DNA from 3 places in the Telluria sp. ZT3P26 genome. Region 3 is predicted to be linked to each of the others. Evidence: predicted binding sites of a transcription regulator. Region 3 holds the regulator's gene; each other region holds the start of a gene.

Region 1 (4,902 bases), on a different contig from region 3:
ATGAAGACGTACCTGACCCTGACCATGGCGGTGACATTCGCCGTCGCCGCGATCCCTGCCGCCCACGCGAACCCCGACCTGGCCAAGGCCAAGGCCTGCATGGCGTGCCATGCCATCGGCGCCAAGCTGGTTGGCCCGTCCTACAAGGATGTCGCGGCCAAGTACGCGAAGGATGCCGGCGCCGAGGCGCGCCTGGTCCAGAAGATCCAGAAAGGCAGCAGCGGCACCTGGGGTCCGATCCCGATGCCGGCCAATCCGCAGGTTACCGAAGCCGATGCCAGGGTCCTGGCGAAATGGATCCTGGCGCAGAAATGACCCACCGGCGGCCCCGACCGGGGCCGCGATCACCGTGCCTGGCGCGTTCTTTGCATACAAGCAATGAACTCAACGCCAGGAGCGGCCGATGTTCTTGCACAACGATGTCATCGAATACCTCGATCCACCGGGCCATCTGGTGCGGATTCTCTGGATCGACGTGGCGCATGGCGTTGCGTATCTCTACCCGCTGCGGCAGCCGAGCGCCACGCCGTGCAGCACTCCCCTGCAGGTCCTGATCGCCGACGTCTTGATGCGACGCGCGCGCCTGCTGCTCACCGATCCGTGTCGTGCGCCGCGCGCCGAGGCCCCGTCCGGCAAGCACCGCCTGCTGCAGATGAAGGCGTGGGATGCCGTGAGCGCGCTGCACCGTGACGTACCGCAGGTGTACCTGCCACGCCCGCGTGCAGCCTTGCTCAGCGCCTATGCCGGCACCCATGCGGTGTCCGTCGCCACGCTCATGCGCTACCTGCGCCGCTACTGGGAGCGGGGCCAGACGATCGACGCGCTGCTGCCCGATTACGCCAACTCCGGCGCGCGCGGCAGGACGCGCTCGGCCAGCGCCGGCGTCAAGCGTGGCCGCCCGCGCAATGGCGCGACGAGCGGTGCCAATGCAGGCACGAACACCGACGCCGCGCTGCGGGCGCTGTTCGTGGCCGCCGCCGCGCACTTTGCCGCCACCCACCCGCGCTTCTCGCGGCCTGCGGCGTATCGCCAGATGCTGCTCGACCACTTCGCCGACTGTGCGCCCGGCGTCATTCCCAGCTACGGCCAGTTCAACTACTGGCTGGATCGCGACGGCGTCGACCACACCCATTGAAGTGCGTATTTACGCCACAACGGTGCAGTGTCGATTTGGCACGCTCCGGGCGTGTGCGCAGGCCCCGCTGGCCACTGGCCCTCGGTCCATTCCATGTTCCAACGAATAAAGTCTGGACGCGCCATGCCGTGCGCATCGGATACGCCAGCGTCACGTTTGTCAATACGAATGACAGTGTGCCTGTTCCGAATCTTGTTTGCATAGCACGACTTACGCGGTGCTTACATTCGGAAAAACAGGCGCAGCACTTTATTTTAATAAGTAACGTATTGACGTAATTGCCCCCTGCTTGGCACAGGTATTGCTGATAGGCCACTAGTTGCAAGGTCTTTCCAGTAACACCAAGTGGAGGTTATGCATGGATCGTTTGACACCGTCGTTGACCCGACGTGAGTTTCTGTACCGCGCCGCCGCCGTTGGCGGTTCGGCGCTGCTGATGAGTTCAATGAATGCCTGGGGCATGGGGATCGCGTCCAGGACCACGACCCCGCCCCTGCTCGCCGGCAGCGGCAAGGGCAAGAAAGTCGTCGTGCTGGGCGCCGGCCTGGCCGGCCTGACAGCAGCCTACGAACTGGGCAAGCTGGGCTACGAAGTCCAGGTGCTCGAGGCGCGAGCTTACGCCGGCGGGCGCTGCCAGACGGCCCGCAAGGGCTTCGCGCTGCAGGAGCTGGGCGGCGAGGCCCAGCAGTGCCGCTTCGATGCCGGCCAGTACATCAACCACGGCCCGTGGCGCATTCCGCTGGACCACCAGTCCACGCTGTATTACGCGCGCCAGTTCAAGGTGCCGCTCGAAGTGATGGTCAACGAGAATGACCATGCGTACGTGTACCTCGAGGATGGCGGTCCGCTGTCGAAGCAGCGCTTGCGCGGCGCACAGATCAAGGCCGACATGCGCGGCCACGTCGCCGAGCTGCTGGCGAAATCGGTCACGGGCCACCAGCTCGATACCCAGCTGACGGGCGACGACCAGCGCCTGCTGCTCGATTACCTCAGGCACGAAGGGGCGCTGGACGCCGGCGACCTGGCCTACAAGGGCCGCAGCGGGCGCGGTTTTGCCACCAACCCCGGCGCCGGCCTGGTGCCGGGTGCGGGCACGCCGTCCGATCCGCTGGCGTTTCGCGATCTGCTGGCGGCCCGGGTCGGCAAGGTCTACAGCGCGGTGCAGGAGTTCCCGATGCACGCGACGATGTTCCAGCCGGTCGGCGGCATGGACGCGATTCCGCGCGCATTCGCCCGGCGGCTGGGCGGGCGCATCCGCTATCTCGCCGAAGTCCAGCGCATCCGGCAGGGCGACGACAAGGTCACGATCGACGTGCGCGACACGGTCAGCGGCGTGCTCTCGCGCGTCACGGCCGACTATTGCCTGTGCACGGTGCCTCTGTCCGTGCTGCGCATGATCGACACCGATTTCTCCGACGGTTTCAAGGCCGCCATCAAGGCTGTCCCGTATGCGCCGGTCGGCAAGATCGGCCTGCAGATGGGGCGCCGCTTCTGGGAAGAAGACGACCACATCTACGGCGGCCACGTGCTGACCGACCTGAAGGGCATCAACACGATTTCGCTGCCGTCGGGCGGCTGGCAGCAGAAAAAGGGCGTCGTGCTGGGCTACTACCACTACGCGCTGGACGCCATTGAAGTCAGCGGGATGACGCCGCTTGAACGGACCGAGTTCGCGCTTGCGGCCGGCGAAAAGATCTTCCCGGCCTACCGGGCAAGTTACGAGAGCAGTTTTTCGGTTGCGTGGCACCGGGTGCAGTACAGCCTGGGTGGCTGGGCCGAATGGACCGATGCCGCGCGCAAGAGCGCGTATCCAGTCCTGCTCGATGGCGAGCGCCGGGTGCTGCTGGCCGGCGAACACCTGAGCTACCTGACCGGCTGGCAAGCCGGCGCCATCGAATCGGCGTGGCAGCAGGTCGAGGCGCTGCACCGGAGGGCCAGCGCATGAAGATCCTGACCATTGCACTGGCGATTGCCTGTTCACTGGCCGGTGCAGCCCAGGCCCAGACTGCCGCACCGGCAGACGGCAAGACGCTCTTCGCGAAAAACTGCGCCGCCTGCCACCAGGCCAATGGCCGCGGCATTCCCGGCGCGTTTCCCGCGCTGGTCGCCAGCCCGGTCGCGACCGGGCCGGTCGACGGCGTGGCCGACGTGCTGCTCAAGGGTCGCGGCGGCATGCCCGATTTCAGCGCCAGCCTGAACGACACCGATATCGCGGCCGTGCTGACCTATGCGCGCAGCAGCTGGGGCAACCACGCGCCACCCGTCGCCAGCGCCGAAATTCAGGCGCGCCGCATGGCGCTGCAGGTTGCGCCGGCAAGCGACAACCGCTTCGGCAACAAGCACTGATGCTGTTTTCTTTTTCCACGCCCATGAAAGACGATCCGATGACACTCGCTGCTTTTCGTTCTACCTCGTGCCTGGCCGTAGCGCTGCTGCTGGCCCCTGCCATCGCCAGCGCCGCAGCCGCGGACATCGTGCGCCACAAGATCCCGAACTCGGATTTCCCCATTGCCCTGGCGGTGTCGGTGCCACCCGGCGCCACGATCCACTTCATCAGCGGTCAGGTGCCGCCGGTTGTCGACAAGGCGGCCGGTGCGGACACCATTGCGGCCTTTGGCGACACCAGGACTCAGACGGTCGGCGTCCTGCAAAAGATCAGGGAGATCCTGGCCGGCATGGGCCTCGGGATGGGCGACGTCGTCAAGATGCAGGTGTTCCTGGTGGGCGATCCGGCGCAGAAAGGGCGCGCCGACGTTACCGGCTTCATGGCCGGCTATACCCAGTTCTTCGGCGGCGCGCAGCCCAACCTGCCGGCGCGCGCAGTGATGCAGGTTGCGGGCCTGAGCAATCCGGGCTGGCTCGTTGAAATCGAAGTCGTGGCAGCAAAGAAGTAAGCGGCGCGGCGCCGGCCCGGCCACGCCAACCATACCAATAACAGAATTCGCCAAACAGGGATCCACCATGTACAAGACCATCATTCATACCAGTGTCGCCGCCGCCTTGCTGTCGTGGGGCGTGGCTGCCCACGCCGCCGACAAGGCGCCTGATCCGGCGGTCGACACGCCGGCCGCCGCCATCGCGCCCGACGCCCCGGCGATCGCCAGTACCGGCGTCGTGATCGTCACGGGCACGCGCGCCGCCGGCCTGACGGTCGCGGACAGCGCCTCGCCGATCCAGGTACTCGACGCGTCGTCGCTGGCCCGCACCGGCCAACCCGACCTGATCCAGGCGCTGGCCCAGAACCTGCCATCGCTCAATGCCCAGGCTTTCGGCAGCGACATGGCGGCCATGACGTTGTCGGCGCGCCTGCGCGGGCTGTCGCCGAACAACACGCTGGTGCTGGTCAACGGCAAGCGCCGCCACGGCACCGCCAACCTGGCCGTGCTGGCCGGGGCGTTCCAGGGCGGCGCTGCGGCCGACCTGAACTTCATCCCGGTGGCCGCCATCGAGCGCGTCGAAGTGCTGCAGGATGGCGCGGCGGCGCAATATGGCACCGACGCCATCGCCGGCGTCATCAACATCATCCTCAAGTCCAATTACCGTGGCGGCAGCGCGAACGTGAATGGCGGCGGCTACATGGACGGCGGCGGGCACACCGGCGACGGCATGGTCAACCTTGGCCTCACGCCATTCACCGACGCTTTCCTGTCGCTGACGGCAGAGACGAAGTACCACGGCTTCTCGGAGCGCGGCGGGATCGATCCGCGCGTGGTCGATCCGGCCACGATGGCGGCGATGCCGTCGCTCGTGAATGCGCCGGGCTACCC
Region 2 (4,902 bases), on a different contig from region 3:
CGGCCGTCTTCGGTGCGCACGGTCAGCGTGAAGTCCAGCGACGTTGCCACCTGGTGGCCGAACAGGCCATTCGAGTTGGCGATCGTTTCAAAGCTGGTGCGGTCGGTGAAGAAGCCGGCCGATACCAGGCCGCGCTTGCGGCAGCCTTCGATCGCATAGGCCGCAGCCTGCGCGCGGTATTCCGGATCGATGTCGGCGGTCTTCTGCACGAACGTGTCCGATGGCTTGTACGCGGTCTTGGCGATGGCCGGGATGAATTCCGGATTGTCCGGTGCCAGGCGCGCCAGGTCCTCGGCGCGGCGCACTGCGCGCTCGATCGACTTGTCGTCGAATTCGTTGATGGTCGCGGTGCCCTGCTTTTTGCCGAAGGCCACCTGCACCTGGATGCGGGTGTCGTCGGCCAGGCCGGCGGTCGAGACGGCGTTGCGCGCGAAGCGGATATTGCCGATGCGGTTGCCCTCGATGTTGACGATGCATTCATCGGCTTTGCTCAGCGACAGCACGCGGTCGGTGATGCGTTTGGTTTGTTCCTGGGTCAAGATACTCATGTGCGCCCCTGCTTAGCCGATCTTGCGAGCGGTGTTGATCACATTGATGCCGTTGAAGCGCGTGGTCGACGAACCATGCGAGACGATGCTGATCTGCGGCGGCTGTCCTTTGCCGTCGAAGAACGAGCCGCCCATGCGCCAGTCGCGTTCATCGCAGATGGCGCTGCAGGCGCCCCAGAATTCCTGCGTGTTCGACTGGTACGCCACGTCTTCCAGCATCTGGCCGATCTTGCCGTCCTTGATTTCGTAGAACAGCTGGCCGCCAAACTGCGAGTTGTAGCGCTGCTGGTCGATCGAGAACGAACCGTCGCCGACGATGTAGATGCCCTTCTTGATGCCCTTGACCATCTCGTCCGGCGTCAGCTTGGTCTTGCCCGGTGCGAGCGAGACGTTCGGCATGCGCTGGAACTGGACCGTGTTCCAGCCATCGGCATACGAGCAGCCGTGCGATTCTTTTTCGCCGATGATGTGGGCCTGGTCGCGCGTGGCCTGGAAGTTGACCAGGATGCCGTCCTTGATGATGTCCCAGCGTTTCGCTTTCACGCCCTCGTCGTCGAAACCGATGGCGCCCAGCGAGCCTGGCGTGGTCTTGTCGGCGAAGATGTTGACGATCGGCGAGCCGTACTTGAAGGTCTTCGATTGCAGCTTGTCGAGCGTGGCGAAGCTGGTGCCGGCGTAGTTGGCTTCGAAGCCCAGCACGCGATCGAGTTCGGTCGGGTGGCCGACGTTCTCGTGGATGGTCAGCCACAGGTGTTCAGGCGCCAGCATCAGGTCGTACTTGCCCGGCTGGACCGACTTGGCGGTCAGCTTGCGCTTGGCGTCGCGGCCGGCGGCGCGGGCATCTTCGACGATGTCATACGATTCGGTGTACAGCGTGGCGATGCCGCCAGCGGCCTTGATCTTGTGCTCGGGCCGCGCGTCGAAGTACTCGTAGCCCTTGCCCACCGGGGAGCTCAGGCCATCGCGCGAGCGGAACTTGCCGCTGGCCTTGTCGACGGCGGTGGCCGAGAACGGCGCCCACAGGCGATGCACGTCCTGGTCGATGTACGAGCCGTCGGTCGAGGCAAAATACTTTTGCTGGTTCACCTGGAACAGCATCGACTGCATGAAGTTCGCGCCGCCTTCCATGCCGGCCTTGTTCGCGGCGATCAGCATGTCGGTCTTCTCAGCGATCGGCACGGTGCGCCAGTCCTTCTTGATCGGGGTGCTCCACGAAACGTCGCCCACGCCCTTGACTGGTGCGAGGCGCACCGGTTCGGTCTGCAGCTTGGCGTTCGCCTTGGCGATTGCCACGGCCTGGCGCGCCGCGTTGGCGATGCCGTCGGTCGACATGTCGGACGTCGCGGCAAAGCCGTAGGCGCCATTCACGATCACGCGCACGCCCACGCCAGCCGACTCGGTGTTGGCCACGTTTTCGACGTTCAGGTCGCGCGTGGTGATGAACTGGTTGAGGTAGCGACCGATGCGCACGTCGGCGTAGCTGGCGCCGGCCTTGGTGGCGGCGTTGAGCGCGACATCGGCCAGCGCCTTCTTGGCGGCCACTGGCATGCTGCTGGTGAGCTCTTCGGCAGCGATGGCGCGTCCGAAAGGCAGCAGCATCGAGGCGGCTACCCCGCTGCTGAGATTAAGAAAGGTACGGCGTTCCATGAGATCTCCTGAATAACCTTCGTCCGGGCAGCGGTTCCGCGAACAGCTCGGGCCGCTCTTGTAATTACAGCTCTTATGCTTTGGTTTTATGACAGATGAAAACGTGACAAACCGCGCAACCTTAGCAGCAACTTAAGACTTTGAATAGGCAAATGTTGTGCCACCTCAATGCACAAATTTGTACGTACCTTGCGCAGCTTCTTTTCTCCCGGCTGCCCGTCAATACGGGCGCCAACGCCCACCACACATGCATATGTGACGAATGCTTGACTGTGCGCCGTGCCTCCCGGATCATCAGCGCAGCGACGACGGCGCACCGCCCGTCGTCAACCATCATGGAGACCTCGCACGATGAAACGACTGATCCTGGCCGCAATGCTGGCAACCGGCATCGCCGGCGCCGCCCACGCGGACGACGCCCTGAAATCCGCCATCGCCGGCGAGCACCGCGCCGCCGCCAACAAGGCGCGCGATGCGTTCCGCCACCCTTACGAAACCCTGACCTTCTTCGGCATCAAGCCGACCATGACGGTCATCGAACTCTCACCGGGCGGCGGCTGGTACACCGAGATCCTGGCGCCCTACTTGCGCGAGAACGGCAAGCTGATTGGCGCTGGCGGTTCGCCCGAGTCCCGCGGCGGCAAGGCCTATCGCGAGAAGCTCGCTGCCGACGCCAAGGTGTATGACAAGGTGATGCCGGTCGTGTTCGAGCCGCCAACCCGCTTCGAGCTGGGCGCGCCGGGCAGCGCCGATATGGTCGTCACCTTCCGCAACCTGCACAACTGGCTGGGCGCGGGCGACGAAGCCGTGGTCACCACGCTGAAAGAAGTCCACAAGGTCCTCAAGCCGAACGGCGTGCTGGGCGTGGTCGAGCATCGCCTGCCGGTCAAGGTGACGCAGGATGCGAAGGCATCGAGCGGCTACATGCACGAAGCGTATGTGATCCGCATGGCCGACCTGGCCGGCTTCAAGCTGGCCGCCAAATCGGAAGTGAACGCCAATCCGAAGGACAAGGCGGATCATGAAAAAGGCGTCTGGACGCTGCCGCCGGTACTGGCCAACAAGGACAAGGACCGCGAGAAGTACATGGCGATCGGCGAGAGCGATCGCATGACGCTCAAATTCGTCAAGAAGTAAGCAGCCTGCATGACGTGGGAAGGCCGACGCCTTCCCCGTATGTTCTTTTGCGGCGCACGTGTGTATTCTTCCGGTTGACATCCCCCTCGCGCACCCGAAGGAAACCATGAAGATCTTGCGATTCGCCGTTCTCGCGCTGGCCGTCTCCGGCGCGCTGCATGCCCAGGAAACCACGCCGCCCGACGCCCAGCCGGCCACCGCCACCGCCGTTCCCACCCCCGCAGTGCCAGCCGCCTCGCGCACCACCACGCCCGCCCCCGCGCTGCCTGCCGTTGAAAACTCGGTCGTCAAGATTTTCGCCACTGTGCGCCGGCCCGACCCGTACAAGCCCTGGACCAAGTCGGCCCCCGCCGCCGTTACCGGTTCGGGCGTGATCATCGAGGGCAAGCGCATCCTGACCAACGCCCACGTGGTGGGCTATGCCAGCCAGGTCGAGGTGCAGGCCAGCCAGTCGGGCGACAAGGTGTCGGCCAAGGTCATCGCGCTCGCGCGCGGGCTCGATCTGGCGGTGCTGGAGCTCGATGATCCCTCGTTCTTCGACAAGCGCCCGCCGGTGCCGCGCGCCGCCGTGCTGCCGGACGTGCGCCAGCAGGTGTTCGCCTACGGCTATCCGGTCGGCGGCAATTCACTCTCGACCACTACCGGCATCATCTCGCGCGTGGAATTCGTCAACTACGGCGCCTTCAGCTCGGGCCTGCGCATCCAGATCGACGCGCCGATCAACCCGGGCAACAGCGGCGGGCCGGTGATCGCCGGCGAGCGCATGATCGGCCTGGCGTTCGCCAACGTGACCAATGCGCAGAGCATCGGCTACGTGATCCCGAACGAAGAAATCGAACTGTTCCTGCGCGACGTGGCCGACGGCACCTACGACGGCAAGCCGCTGCTGCATGACAGCGTGCAGACGCTGGAAAGCCCGGCGCTGCGCCAGTACCTCAAGCTCGACAAGTCGGTCGAGGGCGCGGTGGTGCACCGGCCATACCGCACCGATGCCGCCTGGCCGCTGAAGGAGTGGGACGTGATCACGCACATCGGCGAGCATGCGATCGACAACCAGGCGATGGTCAAGCTGGGTTCGAGCCTGCGCGTGCGCTTCCAGTACCGCATCCAGCAGGTGGCGAAAAACGGCAAGGTGCCGATGACGATCATCCGCGGTGGCAAGCCGATGAAGGTCGAGGTGCCGGCTACCGGCGCGCGCCCGCTCCTGATCCCGGATCTGGATGGCGGCTATCCGTCGTATTTCATCTACGGCCCGGTCGTGTTTTCACGTGCGACCAGCGAATTCATGGCCTTTGTCAGCGGCAGTGCGCCGGGAATGAATGCGTATGCATTCAACGCCAGTCCGCTCGTGACGCAGCGCGGCGATTCGCCCACGCCCGAACGCGAAGAGCTGGTCGTGATCAGCGCGCCGTTCTTCCCGCACAAGCTGGTGAGTGGCTACAGCAACCGTTTCGGCTCGGTCGTGGAATCGGTCAATGGCAAGCCGGTACGCAGTCTGGCGCATCTGGTGGCCCTGCTGCGCGACCTGAAGGACGAGCAGGTGGTGCTGAAGTTCGATCAGCGTTATGGC
Region 3 (4,902 bases):
AGATCAACGACCGCCTCGATACCTTGCTGGCCGACCTGCAGATCGAGAAGCTGCGCGAGAACCCGGCGCTGTCGCTGTCGGGCGGCGAGCGCCGCCGCGTGGAGATCGCGCGTGCACTGGCGACCAACCCGCGCTTCGTGCTGCTTGACGAACCCTTTGCCGGCGTCGACCCGATCGCCGTGATCGAGATCCAGCGCATCGTGCGCTTCCTCAAGGAGCGCAAGATCGGCGTCCTGATCACCGACCACAATGTCCGCGAGACGCTTGGCATCTGCGACCGCGCCTACATCATCAATCAGGGCGCGGTGCTCGCATCCGGCCGGCCCGACGATATCATCGCCGACGAGTCGGTGCGCCGCGTGTACCTTGGTGAACATTTCCGCATGTAAGCCATGACCAATTGATGAAACAGTCCCTTCAGCTCCGCACTTCGCAGCACCTGGCGCTCACGCCACAGCTGCAGCAATCGATCCGGTTGCTGCAACTGTCGACGCTCGAACTGCACCAGGAGATCGAGCAGATACTGGGTGATAACCCGCTGCTCGAAAGGCTCGACGATCCGCTCGATCATTCGGTGCGCTTGCTGGCCGATGGGGCGATCAACAATGCGCCGGCACCCGGCGAGGCGCCGCCGGCGCCGGGCCAGCAGGCCGAAGGCGAGGGCAGCGCCCCGGCCGAGGGCGAGGGCGCTGAAGGCGGCGCGGTCGATGGCGACCGGCCCGACAATGACTGGAGCGAAGGCAGCGGCGCGTCGTCCGGCAGTGGCAGCAGCAGCGACGACGAAGACGGCCGCCCGCAGCTGGAAGCGTGCGCCATCACGCTGCGCGAACACCTGATGGAGCAGGTGCGCGAAACGCTGCTGTCAACCCGCGACCGCGCGCTGGCCGAACTGGTGATCGACGCGCTCGATGACAACGGCTACCTGGAAGAACCGCTCGACGACATCCACGCACGCCTGCCCGAAGAACTCGAGGTCGACCTCGACGAACTGCGCTGCGCGCTGGCGATGGTGCAGAGCATGGACCCGGTGGGCGTGGGCGCGCGCAGCGCGGCCGAATGCCTGGCGCTGCAGATCCGGCGCATGCCGGGCGTGCCGATGGTCACGCGCCGCATGGCCCTGAAGATCGTCGAAGGCTACCTGACCTGGTTCGCGCAGCGCGAATACAGCAAGCTGAAAAAGGCGCTCGATTGCGACGACGAAGACCTGCGCGAAGTGCAGGCCGTGGTCCGCCAGTGCAATCCGCATCCGGGCGCCGCGTTCGCGTCGAACGTGTCGGATTACGTGGTGCCGGACGTGATCGTGCGCCGTGCCAAGAACGGCTGGGCGGTCACGCTGAACCCGGACGTGATGCCGCGCCTGCGCGTGAACAGCCTGTACGCCACGATGCTCAAGCAGGGCCGCAGCGAGAGCCAGATGGGCGCGCAGATGCAGGAGGCGAAGTGGCTCATCAAGAACATGCGCCAGCGTTTCGACACGATCCTGCGTGTGGCCGAGGCGATCGTCGAACGCCAGCGCAACTTTTTCAGCCATGGCGCGGTTGCCATGCGGCCCCTTGTTTTGCGCGAGATAGCTGATACACTAGGTCTGCACGAGAGCACGATCTCTCGTGTCACAACCCAGAAATACATGCTGACCCCGCACGGCATGTTCGAGTTGAAGTATTTCTTCGGTAGCCACGTTGCCACCGAAGCGGGAGGCGAAGCATCCTCAACGGCAATCCGTGCGCTCATCGCACAATTGACAGGAGCAGAAGACCCTAAGAATCCATTATCCGACAGCAAGATCGCGGAAATGCTCGGGGAACAAGGCATGGTCATTGCGCGCAGGACGGTCGCAAAATACCGTGAAGCGCTCAAGATCCCCCCCGTCAGTCTCCGCAAAGCCTTGTAACAACGCCGCTCATACAGTCTGTGCCTTCAGCTCCTGTGTGGTGCAAGCGACGTGACATCTTCAAAGGAGTGTGTATGAACCTCACCATCAGTGGTCACCATCTCGAAGTAACCCCTGCCATCCGTGAATACGTTCAGAATAAGCTCGAGCGCATTATTCGCCATTTCGATCAAGTCATAGATACCCACGTCTTCCTGGCCGTCGATAACCTCACTGAAAAAGAAAAAAGGCAAAAAGCTGAAATCAACGTCCAGGTGTCGGGCAAGACCCTGCACGTGGCGAGCGTCGCGCAAGACCTGTATGCCGCAATCGACATGTTGATGGATAAACTGGATCGACAAATCCTGAAGCACAAGCAGATGCTGAAAGACCATAACCGAACATCGATCAAACGCCTGGACGTCGACGAAGCAGACGTCGCTGCCGCCTGATTCGAGCGCAGGTTAACATCGCCAGGGGCGTCTTTTCGGGACGCCCTTTTTGCATCCCGCTGCCGGTAAAATACGTGTTTCCTTTCGATGGATCACGCCATGTCCGAACACGTCCTGACCCGCATCGCCAACCGCGCCGGCATCATCACCCTCGACCGTCCCAAGGCGCTCAATTCGCTGTCGCTGGACATGGTGCGCGCGCTGACCGCGATCCTGCTCGACTGGCAGCATGACGCCGCCGTCGATGCGGTGGTGATCACCAGCAGCAGCGAAAAAGCGCTGTGCGCGGGCGGCGATATCCGTTTCTTCCACGACGTCGGCAACGCCTCGCCGCAGGGCGGCAGCGCACTGCTCGAGGATTTCTTCACCGAAGAATACGCGCTCAATCACCTGATCCATTTTTATCCGAAACCGTATATCGCGCTGATGGACGGCGTGGTCATGGGCGGCGGCATGGGCATCGCGCAGGGCGGGCCCGATTGCGGCCTGCGCATCGTCACCGACCGCACCAAGATGGCGATGCCCGAGGTGAATATCGGCCTGTTTCCCGATGTCGGCGGCAGCCATTTCCTGTCACACGCACCGGGCCAACTGGGGATGTTCCTGGGCTTGACCGGCCTGACGATCGGCGCGGCCGACGCGCTGTACGTGGGCCTGGCCGACGTGTTCGTGCCGGGCGCCGACCTGCCGGCGTTGCAGTCGCTGATCGAGGCGACGCCGGGCGCGGATCTGCCGGCGGCGATCCGCGCGTTCGCCACGGCGCACGCCGGCGAGAGCGAACTGCAGGCCAACCGCGCATGCATCGATGCGCATTTTGGCGCGGACTCGGTGGCGGCAATCATGGCGTCGCTCGAGGGTGACGACACGCCATTCGCGCAGAAGGCATTGCGCGCGATGCGTCAGCGCTCGCCGTTGATGATGTGCGTGACGCGCGAGCTGCTGCGGCGCGGCGCATCGCTCGATGTCGCCGACTGCCTGCGCCTGGAGCGCTCGCTCGTGCGCCGCAACTTCGAGCATGGTGAGGTACTCGAAGGCGTGCGCGCGCTCGTCATCGACAAGGACAATGCGCCGCAATGGAATCCGCCGTCGCTCGACCTCGTGACCGACGCGATGGTGGCGCACTTCTTTGCGCCGGTGTGGCCGGCGCATGCGCATCCGCTGCGCCATCTCGCGTAAGCCTCTTCATGCATATCCGTTTGCGCGTGACTTTTCGTGCAGGCGGTGCAAACATCGTGGCTTCATGAACCGATGAGGACCCCCGATGCGCATGACCGCCTTGCTGTTGTCGATGACCTTGTGCGGCAGCGCCGTCGCCCAGGCCTGGCAGCCTGACTTCAATGCGAGCGCATTCAAGGGACCGGCCTCTGGCCCTGCCAACGAGGTGCTGGTGCTGGGATCGCCCCATCTGTCGCAATTGCCGAACACCTTCCAGGCCGCCAGCCTGACGCTATTGAACGAGCGCCTGGCTGCATGGAAGCCGCAGGCGATCGCGATCGAGGCAGTGTCCGGGCCGCAGTGCGACTTCATGCGCCGTTATATGGCCCGCTACAAGGATTCGATTGATTCCTACTGCCGGGATACCGCACCGGCACGGCTGGCCACGGGGCTGGACGTTGCGGCAGCGACCGCGGCCGCGGAGGCCTTGCTGGCTGCCTGGCCCGAAGCGCCCACGGCCGCAGAACGTCGACGCCTTGCTGCGTTGTTCCTCGCTGGCGGCGAGCGCGCATCGGCGCTGGTTCAGTGGCTGCGCCTGCCCGAAACCGAGCGTCGCGCCGGTGACGGCCTGGATGCCACATTGGTCGGCGTGCTCGCGACGCTGGAAACCAGGCGCGACGAAAGCATCATGATTGGTGTGCGTCTGGCCGTCCGGCTCGGCCTTGAACGCCTGTACGCGATGGACGACCACACCGCCGACAGCGCGACGGGAGACCAGAAGGCGTTTGGCGATGCGCTGATGACCGCATGGGACAACCCGGCCTCGAAGCAGCGCGGCGCAGCGGACAAGGCGCAGGAGGGCTCGCTGGGCAGTGCCGAAGGCGTGCTGGCCATGTACCAGGCCAGAAATGCACCTGGCCAGGGGGCTCTGGTGTACCGCAGCGACTTCGGTGCGGCGCTCAACGAGCCGTCAGTGCAACGCTTCGGCCGCCAGTACGTGGGCTACTGGGAAACGCGCAACCTGCGCATGGCCGCCAATATCCGGGACGTGCTGGGATTGACGCCGGGCCAGCGCATGCTGGTCATCGTCGGCGCGTCACACAAGGGGTATCTGGAATCGTATCTGCACCAGATGCATGATGTGCGGATCGTGGACGCGGGGCCGGTACTGAAGTGACGAGGCACTATATTGATGTCGGTGGCGACGAGTGAGCGGCCCGACAGACCACTTATCATTCAAGGAATGGCATGGCACTGGAACTGATGAGTTCAGCACCGACTGACTTCGATTTTGTTATGGGGGATTGGTTTGTCAGGCACCGGCGACTCAAGGAACGCCTGGCAAACTGCAATGAATGGGTTGAGTTTGATGGTGAGATGTCGACCCAAAAAATCCTGGGTGGCTTCGGTAACCTTGAAGACAAC

Evidence for each region. The regulator sigma-54, encoded in region 3, starts transcription at its own class of promoters, with help from an activator protein. The targets are predictions, from matches to a motif close to TGGCANGNAANCTGCTTT.
Region 1: the regulator sigma-54 is predicted to act here: its motif matches at 1,426-1,443, upstream of AC56LN_RS12500 (flavin monoamine oxidase family protein).
Region 2: the regulator sigma-54 is predicted to act here: its motif matches at 2,341-2,358, upstream of AC56LN_RS10595 (TldD/PmbA family protein).

Annotation. Positions count from the first base shown of each region.
Region 1 is NZ_JCASII010000003.1:393,257-398,158, reverse strand. Features, by position in the region: gene AC56LN_RS12510 (c-type cytochrome) at 1-315, shown strand; gene AC56LN_RS12505 (hypothetical protein) at 404-1,135, shown strand; gene AC56LN_RS12500 (flavin monoamine oxidase family protein) at 1,494-3,080, shown strand; gene AC56LN_RS12495 (c-type cytochrome) at 3,077-3,481, shown strand; gene AC56LN_RS12490 (RidA family protein) at 3,520-4,029, shown strand; gene AC56LN_RS12485 (TonB-dependent receptor plug domain-containing protein) at 4,097-4,902, shown strand, end outside.
Region 2 is NZ_JCASII010000002.1:629,953-634,854, reverse strand. Features, by position in the region: gene AC56LN_RS10600 (TldD/PmbA family protein) at 1-548, opposite strand, end outside; gene AC56LN_RS10595 (TldD/PmbA family protein) at 561-2,195, opposite strand; gene AC56LN_RS10590 (class I SAM-dependent methyltransferase) at 2,547-3,332, shown strand; gene AC56LN_RS10585 (S1C family serine protease) at 3,439-4,902, shown strand, end outside.
Region 3 is NZ_JCASII010000006.1:83,789-88,690, forward strand. Features, by position in the region: gene lptB (LPS export ABC transporter ATP-binding protein) at 1-389, shown strand, start outside; gene AC56LN_RS19165 (RNA polymerase factor sigma-54) at 404-1,891, shown strand; gene hpf (ribosome hibernation-promoting factor, HPF/YfiA family) at 1,966-2,322, shown strand; gene AC56LN_RS19175 (enoyl-CoA hydratase/isomerase family protein) at 2,422-3,498, shown strand; gene AC56LN_RS19180 (DUF5694 domain-containing protein) at 3,584-4,654, shown strand; gene AC56LN_RS19185 (DUF1579 domain-containing protein) at 4,726-4,902, shown strand, end outside.